One region of the Clostridium sp. ETTB3 genome, then DNA from elsewhere that is predicted to be linked to it. Evidence: predicted binding sites of a transcription regulator. Region 1 holds the regulator's gene; each other region holds the start of a gene.
The links. Region 1 encodes Rex, which represses fermentation and respiration genes when NADH is low (regulators of the CRP and FNR family bind a similar motif). Its sites were predicted from a motif close to ATTGTTAANNNNTTAACAAT; they were not measured.
Positions count from the first base shown of each region.

Region 2: ACUN06_RS03200 (DUF969 domain-containing protein) is a predicted target of Rex. The motif match lies at 1,464-1,483, and genes of this name have one in related genera.
Region 3: ACUN06_RS11225 (phosphoglycerate kinase) is a predicted target of Rex. The motif match lies at 1,903-1,922, and genes of this name have one in related genera.

Region 1 covers NZ_CP199832.1:376,818-380,100, reverse strand. The annotation lists gene ACUN06_RS01820 (acyl-CoA dehydrogenase) at 1-74, opposite strand, end outside; gene ACUN06_RS01815 (short-chain-enoyl-CoA hydratase) at 164-973, opposite strand; gene ACUN06_RS01810 (redox-sensing transcriptional repressor Rex) at 1,433-2,056, opposite strand; gene ACUN06_RS01805 (heavy metal translocating P-type ATPase) at 2,458-3,283, opposite strand, start outside.
Region 2 covers NZ_CP199832.1:647,904-651,186, reverse strand. The annotation lists gene ACUN06_RS03205 (DUF979 domain-containing protein) at 1-643, opposite strand, end outside; gene ACUN06_RS03200 (DUF969 domain-containing protein) at 664-1,335, opposite strand; gene ACUN06_RS03195 (MBL fold metallo-hydrolase) at 1,972-3,264, opposite strand.
Region 3 covers NZ_CP199832.1:2,319,501-2,322,783, reverse strand. The annotation lists gene ACUN06_RS11235 (sugar-binding transcriptional regulator) at 1-674, shown strand, start outside; gene gap (type I glyceraldehyde-3-phosphate dehydrogenase) at 776-1,789, shown strand; gene ACUN06_RS11225 (phosphoglycerate kinase) at 1,939-3,117, shown strand.

The DNA.
Region 1 (3,283 bases):
TTTACTTCATTAACTGCAAATTCTTTAACCATTTGTCTCACTAACTCTTGTTCTCTAGTTAATCCAAAATCCATTACTTTTTTACCTCCCTGTAATACCATCTTTATGCGTGAAATACAAAATTTTCTGCAATACACATCTATATATTTAAATTTAATTTAATTTACTTGTTTTTAAAGTTCTTTTCTCTTCTTTCTAAAAATGCAGTCATTCCTTCTAATTGGTCTTCTGAATCAAAGCATTGTCCAAAATCATTTGCTTCAATTTCAATTGCTTTATCTATATCAACTTGCATTCCTCTATTTATTGCATCTTTGCATTGTCTTACTGCTATTGGAGCATTTGCACAAATAACATCTGCCATTTTCTTTGCTTCATCCATTAAATTTTCTAATGGAACAACCTTATTAACTAATCCAATTCTTAATGCTTCATCAGCCTTAATCATTGCACATGTGTAAATCATTTCTTTAGCTTTTCCTAAGCCAACTATTCTAGGTAATCTTTGGGTTCCACCAAACCCTGGTGTAATTCCAAGTCCAGCTTCTGGTTGAGCAAACTTAGCTTTTTCTGAAGCAATTCTAATATCGCAAGCCATTGCTAATTCACAACCTCCACCTAAGGCAAATCCAGATATCGCAGCTATAACAGGCTTATTTAAACTTTCAATTTTTCTAAAAACTTTATTACCTAAAACCCCAAATTCTTCTCCACCTTTTGCATCTAAATCCTTCATTTCTGCTATATCAGCTCCAGCAACAAAAGATTTTTCTCCTGCACCTTTAATTATTACACAATAAATATTATTATCATTTTCAATATTAGTAATTGCTGAATCTAGTTCCTTTAAAGTTTCTGAATTTAAAGCATTTAATGCTTTAGGTCTATTTATTGTTACAATAGCTAATTTACCTTCCTTTTCAAGAATTAAATTTTTTAATTCTTGTTCTAAAATAACATTTTTGATTTCCATAAATTCTTCTTCCCCTTTATACCCATTTTTTCACATAAACACCCTTTTCTTTGTTATATTATTAACAAATCAATTCAAAAAAACATTCTTTTTCCTCATCTTTGGTTAGAAGATTCTGAATAATCATAACCTACTTTTAATTATAATATCTAATTTTACCATTTGCAATTAATATTTTACTATTCGGTATAAATATTACATTTTTTCAATTTATTTCTTGTTAATGTTTGGTTTAACTATCTTAATTTTATAATTTCAATTATAAAATTAATAAAACATTTATTAATTTATATAAACTTTTAAATGTTATCAATCTTATAGTTTTAAATTTTCATATACATTAATATTGATAACTTTAAGCTATGAAAAATTTTATACTTTTGTAGATAAAAAAATAACAAATTAAAATTAAGTTTTTTCAAAACTTTTTTTTAATTTGTTATTTTTTTAAATTTATTCTTATTTCATTAAATATACTAATGTCAATAAACTTTCAGATAAATGAACATTTTCAACCTTAACATCGTCTGGTACTACTAAATCTACTGGTGCAAAGTTCCATACTCCTTTTATTCCACCCTTAACTAAAAGGTCACAAACCTTTTGTGCATTAATTCTTGGAACACAAATAATTCCAATATTAATATTATTATTTTCTAAATAATTACCTAATGTATCAATATCCTTTATTTCTACATCCCTTATTCTCATTCCAATAAGTTTTGGATTTGCATCAAATATTCCATCAATAGATAATCCTAATTCTGAAAATCTGCTATAATTAGCAATTGCTTGCCCTAGGTTACCAGCACCTATTATTACTCCAGTATATTCTTTATCCAACCCTAAAATTAAGCTAATTTGTTTATACAATTCCTTTACATTATAGCCATAACCTTGTTGCCCAAAATCCCCAAAATTATTTAAATCTTGTCTAATTTGAGATGCTGTAAATCCTATTTTTTCACCTAATTCTTTTGATGAAATTCTATCTACATCATTTCTCATCAGCTCTTTCAAATATCTATGGTATTTTGGTAATCTTTTAATTACTGCCATAGAGACATTTTTCTTTTTTTCCATAGTATATGAATCTCCTTAATCTATTCAATAATTTTCCTTTTACTAAACTTTGATAATATAATAACATACTTTTCACTTTTAATCTATTAATTTAATAATTTGTAAAAAATTTTATTTACATTATAAAATTTCATTTTTTTCTATTTTTAAATTTAATTAATACTATATTAATAAATATAGTATTAACAATTTTAATATATCTTATTATTTTTCCTAAAAACAGAGACTTATGTATAACGTAGCAGATGCGTTATACATAAGTCTCATAAATATTCGTAGTCAAGCTTAAAACCTTTCTACTTTGCAACAAGAGCTAAAATGATCTTGTACACCATTCCCTTTTGCCTAAAATTTTTCTGGACTTATTTAATTATAATTATCTTATTATAATTTGTCAATATTCATCGAATTATCCTCATTGAATTTAATACTGCTAATAAAGTTACTCCAACATCTGCAAATACAGCAGCCCACATATTTGTTAATCCTGCTACAACTAATATCATAACAACAACCTTTATAAATAATGAGAAAATTATATTTTGCCATAATATCTTATTTGTTTTTCTTGATATTCTTATAGCATCTGAAATAGATTCTATTTTATCTTTCATTAATACTACATCAGCTGCTTCAATTGCCGCATCAGATCCTACTCCTCCCATGGCAATTCCAATATCTGCTCTAGCTAAAACTGGAGCATCATTAATTCCATCACCAACAAATAATACTTTACCATTTCCTACTTTTTTATTTAAAACTTCTTCTAATTTATTTACCTTATCACTTGGTAATAATTCAGAGTATACTTCATCAATTCCAATATCATTTGCAACTTTTTCAGCAACTTCCTTACTATCTCCAGTAAGCATTACAGTCTTTTTAATTCCTGCATTTTTTAATTCTACTATTGCTTCTTTTACATTTTCCTTTATTTCATCTGAAATTATTATATTTCCTTTATATTCTGAATTAATTGCAATATGAACTATAGTCCCAATTGTATTTACTTTATCATAAAAAATATTATTTTTAATCATTAATTTTGAATTTCCTAATAAGACATTTTTCCCCCTTATTATTGCTTCAACACCATGACCAGCAACTTCTTTATAACTTTCAATTTCATTTTTATTAATTTTCTTTCCATATGCTTCTGCAATAGATACTGCAATTGGATGGTTAGAATTTGCTTCACCTAATGCTGTTATTTCTAATAATTCATCT
Region 2 (3,283 bases), 270 kb from region 1:
ATAATGCCATACCCACACAATATGCAGTAACACCTATAAATACATTACCCTGTGGTAATACACTTGATATACCAGAAGAAATTACATCTCCAACACCAGCTGCTGTAAATACAGCTCCAAGTGCTGCTAATAATTGTGGTAATATTCCTACCGGTCCTACTGATTGAATCATTCTATCAGATTCTTCAACAAGAGCTACTGGCTTAGCTTTTGTAATAATAAATGTTACTATCATTGCTACAATAGATGCAACCCCTATTGCTGCAGTTCCTGAAATTGGTGTAAATTGTGCAATTCCTAAGGCTACTAAAGCTATAACTAATGATGGTATAAATATCTTTAATCCTAACTTTTTAGCTTGCTCTTCTCCAAACTTTTCATTTAAAGTCTTAATATTTCCTGTTTTTACTTGCTTAGTTAAAGTAAGCACTGCAATGACAACTAATATTCCACCAACAATAACTGATGGTATATATGGGCCAAATATAAATATAAATCCTAATAATGCCCAAAATAAAGTCGTTCCTATTTTAGCCTTATGATTTTTATCTTTTAATGTTAATAAAGCTGTATTTAACATCATAATTCCAATTATTATGTAGAATATTTCTAATAATATATTAGAAATTGCTTTAAAATCCATATGTCTTTTCTCCTTTGTAACTATTTATTTCTTTTTCCAAATGTTCTTTCTAATTGCTTATCAAGGATAATATTTTGAATAATTACTAATATAAATGCAATTACTGCTACAGGAACTGATGCTTTTGCTATCTCTAATCCTGTTGTTGCATATCCTAAATCACTTAATGTATTAGAAATTAATAAAACTCCACTACTTGCTAAGAAAAGATTTTGACCATAAAAATTACCATAGTTATCCATAGATGCTGCTGCTGCTTTAATCTTATCTTCATATTTTTTATCTATTTCACCATATTTACTTATAGCTGCACCTTGAGCCATTGGATTTATTAAAGGTCTAACAAATTGAGGATGTCCACTTATTCTTAATGACATAGCTCCAGCAATTTGTCTTATTAAACAATAAAGTGTTAAAAGCTTTCCTGTTGAAAGATTTTTTATATTTTTAATTAATTCAACTGCTTTCTCTTTTAATCCATATCTTTCTGATATACCTATTATAGGTAAAGTTAATATAAAAATAGTTATTAATCTTTGATTAACAAATGTTTTACCAAGTATTGATAATATTTCAGTAATATCCATATGTGCTGCAAAACCTGTAGTAAGTGCTGATATTATTATTACAGCAATACTATCTAATTTTAATGCAAATCCTACTATCACCACAAAAATTCCAATTAGTACCATTTTATCTCCCTCCAAATTTTCTTTATAATATATTTATACTCTTTTTTTTCTATGTTTGTCTACAAGAATTTTATACCTTATGTATTTTTTTATATATTTTTATATAATTTATTTAATATTATAACAGTTTTATTAATAAAATAGCAATATAATTATTTATAAATCATTATATTGTTATACATAAAATTTTTAGCCTTAAACAAAATTTACTATATTATAGTTTCACATTCTAATATTAAAACCTTAATATCTATAATTAAAAATATAATTATTTTAATTTTAAATTAAACTAAATTTTAAATATATAATTTATAAATTTCAAAATACTGTTTCACTTAAAACAAAACTTAAGCTTAGGATGTATACTAAATTTAGTAACTATCCTAAGCTTAAGTTTTATTACTTTTATATTTTTTTATAAATACAAACTATCAATTGAAAAATTTGCACTGCCGTATTAACCTATTTAATAAATTATATTATTTTATTAAGGAATTATCTCCAATATATATACTAATAACCCTAAAATTAATAATAAAAGTAGTATAAATAATATAATATTAAATATCATACTCAACCTCTCATAAATACTTTGTTTAAATATATTCTCAATGTAAAATAAATATTATCTTTATTTTATATTATTTGTCCCTTTTTAGGTAAAAGTATATCTCCATTTTCATTATAAAGCTTTTCTGGGCGATAAGAATGAATTGGAACTAATAATTTTGGAGAAATTAAATTAATTATTTTTATTAAATCCAGTGGTCTTGCATGTCCAGTACATTTAACAATATTAAACTTTATATCATTATCTTCAAAATTCTTTACAAACGGCTTAAAATTAGGATCAAAATCACCTAATGGAGTTGCATCTGTATGTATATAAACTCCACCTTTTTTTAATTTATTAATATACTTTAACGCCAATTCATCTAATTGCCAAAAATACTTATTTTCATCATTTAACAACTCTTCAAAATCTATTTTTAAATTTTTATTTAATCCATAATCTTTGTCATCTAATTGATAATAATACGTTTCAACTCCGATTGCCTCTTTTATTACATATGAGTTATAAGCACTTAATACTACTGTTCTTGGATTAGTTTTTATTATATTTAAAATCCTCTCAATATTTGAAATATAATAATTAAATGTTATTTGCTTTTCTATATTACTTTTTACTATATTATTAATCTTTTCAATAAGTTCATTTTCATTAATTGTTTCTACTTCTTCTAACTCATCATCATATTCTTTAAATGAAACACTTACCCCTTCAATTAATAATACATCACAATTTTTACTTTCTTTGCAAAAATTCAATGTATCCTTTTCTCTATATCCATGAAGTCTTAAATCTCCAGAATAAGCTATTTTCATTTCTGGAGTTTCTATTAATAATCCACAAGCTCCATAAGCATCATGATCAACTGGCATAACCTTTACTTTTATCTTACCAACTGTAACAATTTCATTTTCTTTAACTCCAGTAACTTCTCTTGTATTAGAACCTTGCTTTTGATATAAAGGAAAAATGAAATTATCATTAATATTTAACGTATTTATTAATGATTTTGTTCCCTCTAATGTATATAGTGGTATTTCTGGTCTTAAATAATTTACTATTTTAGAATGATCTAAATGTATATGTGATAGAAAAACTGCAGTATATTTAAATTTATTTTCTTTTGACTTATACCCTTTTAATGGTATTTTAGTATCAAAAATATTATCTAAATACGGTACTAAATTATTATCTAATAACCCTTGTAAATCTGAGGGTTGCACACTTGCTGATGGATTAAATTCACTTCCAAAATCAAAGAAAATATGACTATCTTCATATTCTATTTCAATTATTGTTCCACCAATTGTTAATACTCCACTATGAAATGTTATTTTTGTCTTTTTATTCTTCATCATGCTTATATACTCCTTATCA
Region 3 (3,283 bases), 880 kb from region 1:
CAGAAACAATTAAGGAACTAGGTAAAGCAGCAGCTAACTATGTAAAAAATATCATTAAGGATCATGATATAATAGCCATAACTGGAGGAAGTACAATTAAGGAAGTTGTGGAAGCTTTCCCTAAGATAAATAATGTTTCAGATATTCTTGTTATTCCAGCTAGAGGCGGAATGGGAAGAAAAGTTGAAAGTCAAGCTAATTATTTAGCTGCATCATTAGCAAACAAGCTTGATGGTACTTATAAATTACTTCATATTCCAGAAAATGTTAGTCTGAATGTTTTAGAAGGACTTCTTAAAGAAAAACAAATAAAAGAAGTTATTGATAATATTCATAATGCAGATATTTTAATTTATGGAATAGGAAATGCAATTCACATGGCTAAAAAGCGTGGATTATCAGAGGAATATATAAGTAAACTTAAAAGTATTGGAGCAGTTGGTGAAGCTTATGGATGTTATTTTAATAAAAATTCACAAGTAGTTTCAGAAAACACACCAATTGGAATAAATTTCAATGACTCAAAGAAAATTAACACACATATTGCTGTAGCCGCAGGAGAAAATAAAGTTGAAGCAATTATTGCTACTGAAATGAACAATGAAAAGGCTGTTTTAGTAACAGATGAAGCTGCAGGGAGAAAAATTGCTAAATTAATAGAATCTCATAAATAGATTTTCAAAAATAGTAATTAATTAAAACTTTGAGAAATTTTTAATCATGATTTAAAATTTAATTTTAAATATATAATATCTATTTTTAGGAGGTAATTGTAATGGTAAGAGTTGCAATTAATGGTTTTGGACGTATAGGACGTCTTGCATTTAGACAAATGTTTGGAGCTGAAGGGTACGAAGTAGTTGCTATCAACGATTTAACAAGCCCAAAAATGTTAGCTCACTTATTAAAATATGATTCAGCACAAGGAAGATACGCTTTAGGTGATACAGTTACTGCTGGTGAAAACTCAATCACTGTAGATGGAAAAGAAATCAGAATATATGCTGAAGCTGATGCTTCTAAATTACCATGGGGTGAATTAGATGTTGACGTAGTATTAGAATGTACTGGATTCTACGTATCAAAAGCTAAGTCTCAAGCTCACATTGAAGCAGGTGCTAAGAAAGTTGTTATATCAGCTCCAGCTGGAAACGACCTTCCAACAGTTGTATTCAACGTAAACCAAGATATCTTAACTGCTGAAGATAACATAATTTCAGCTGCATCTTGTACTACAAACTGCTTAGCTCCAATGGCTAAAGCATTAAATGACTATGCTACAATCCAATCTGGTATAATGTCTACAATCCACGCTTACACTGGAGACCAAATGATCTTAGACGGTCCTCAAAGAAAAGGTGATTTAAGAAGAGCTAGAGCTGGAGCTGTTAACATAGTTCCTAACTCAACTGGAGCTGCTAAAGCTATCGGATTAGTTATCCCAGAATTAAACGGAAAATTAATCGGTTCTGCACAAAGAGTACCAGTTCCAACTGGATCAAGCACAATCTTAGTTGCTGTAGTTAAGGGTGAAAATGTAACTGTAGAAGGAATCAACGCTGCTATGAAAGCTGCTTCTAACGAATCATTCGGTTACACTGAAGAAGAATTAGTTTCTTCAGACATCATCGGAATCAAGTACGGTTCATTATTTGATGCAACTCAAACTATGGTATCTGAAATCGGAGAAGGATTATACCAAGTTCAAGTTGTTTCATGGTATGACAACGAAAACTCATACACTAGCCAAATGGTTAGAACTATTAAATACTTCGCTGAATTAGCTTAATTTTAATAGATAATTATATATGGATTTAGATGCTTATAAAAGCACTCTTATAAGATCCTAAACAGGGTCCGGTCTCTAAGGCATACTTATAAGACCGGGCCTATTTTAAAATTATAGATAAAACTATAAAAATTTATGAGGTGAAAAGAATGAGCTTTAATAAAAAGACAATTGAAGATGTTCAAGTTAAAGGTAAAAGAGTTTTAGTAAGATGTGACTTTAACGTACCATTAAAAGATGGAGTTATAACTGATGAAAATAGATTAGTAGGAGCTCTTCCAACAATCAAATACTTAATTGAAAATGGAGCTAAAGTTATACTTTGCTCACACTTAGGAAAAGATGCATCTAAGAGCTTAGCACCAGTTGCTGTAAGATTAAGCGAAATGTTAGGTAAAGAAGTTGTTTTCGCTAGAGACGAAGAAGTTGTTGGAGAAAACGCTAGAAAAGCTGTTGCTGATATGAAAGACGGAGATGTTGTATTATTAGAAAACACTAGATGCAGAAAAGAAGAAACTAAGAACGGAGAAGAATTATCTAAGGAATTAGCTTCTTTATGTGACATTTATGTTAACGATGCATTTGGAACAGCTCACAGAGCTCACTCATCAACTGTAGGAGTAACTAACTACGTTGATACAGCTGTATGCGGATACTTAATTCAAAAAGAATTAAAGTTCTTAGGAGAAGCTGTAAATAACCCAGTTAGACCTTTCGTTGCTATATTAGGTGGATCTAAGGTTTCTGATAAAATAGCTGTTATCAACAACTTATTAGAAAAAGTTGATACAATTATCATTGGTGGAGGAATGGCTTATACATTCTTAAAAGCTCAAGGATATGAAATCGGAACTTCTTTATGTGAAGATGATAGAATGGATTACGCTAAGGAAATGATAGCTAAAGCTGAAGCTAAAGGTGTTAAATTCTTATTACCAGTAGATCACAGAATTGCTGATGGATTCAAGGATGTTGAAGCTAAGGTTACTGAAGATCAAAATATTCCAGCTGGATATATGGGATTAGATATCGGACCTAAGACAGAAGCTTTATATGCTGAAGCAATAAAAGATGCTAAGACAGTTATCTGGAACGGACCAATGGGAGTATTCGAATTCGAAAACTTCAACAAAGGAACAATTGCTGTTGCTAAAGCTATGGCAGATGCAGATGCTACAACAGTTATCGGTGGAGGAGACTCAGCTGCTGCTGTTAATATCTTAGGATTTGGAGATAAGATGACTCACATTTCTACAGGTGGTGGAGCTTCTTTAGAATTCTTAGAAGGTAAAACATTACCAGGAATTGCTGCTTTAAACGACAAGTAGAAATATTTAAGAGTGGCAAGTGATAAGTGGCAAGTTGAGGAAAAAATTCAGCTTAGGCTGAATTTTAGAAAAATATATTTTTAGAAGCTTCATTAGGAGTTTCTACCTTAACTTGTCATTTGTAACTGTAAACTTGTTACTAAAAACTTTTAAAAAAATTTTATTA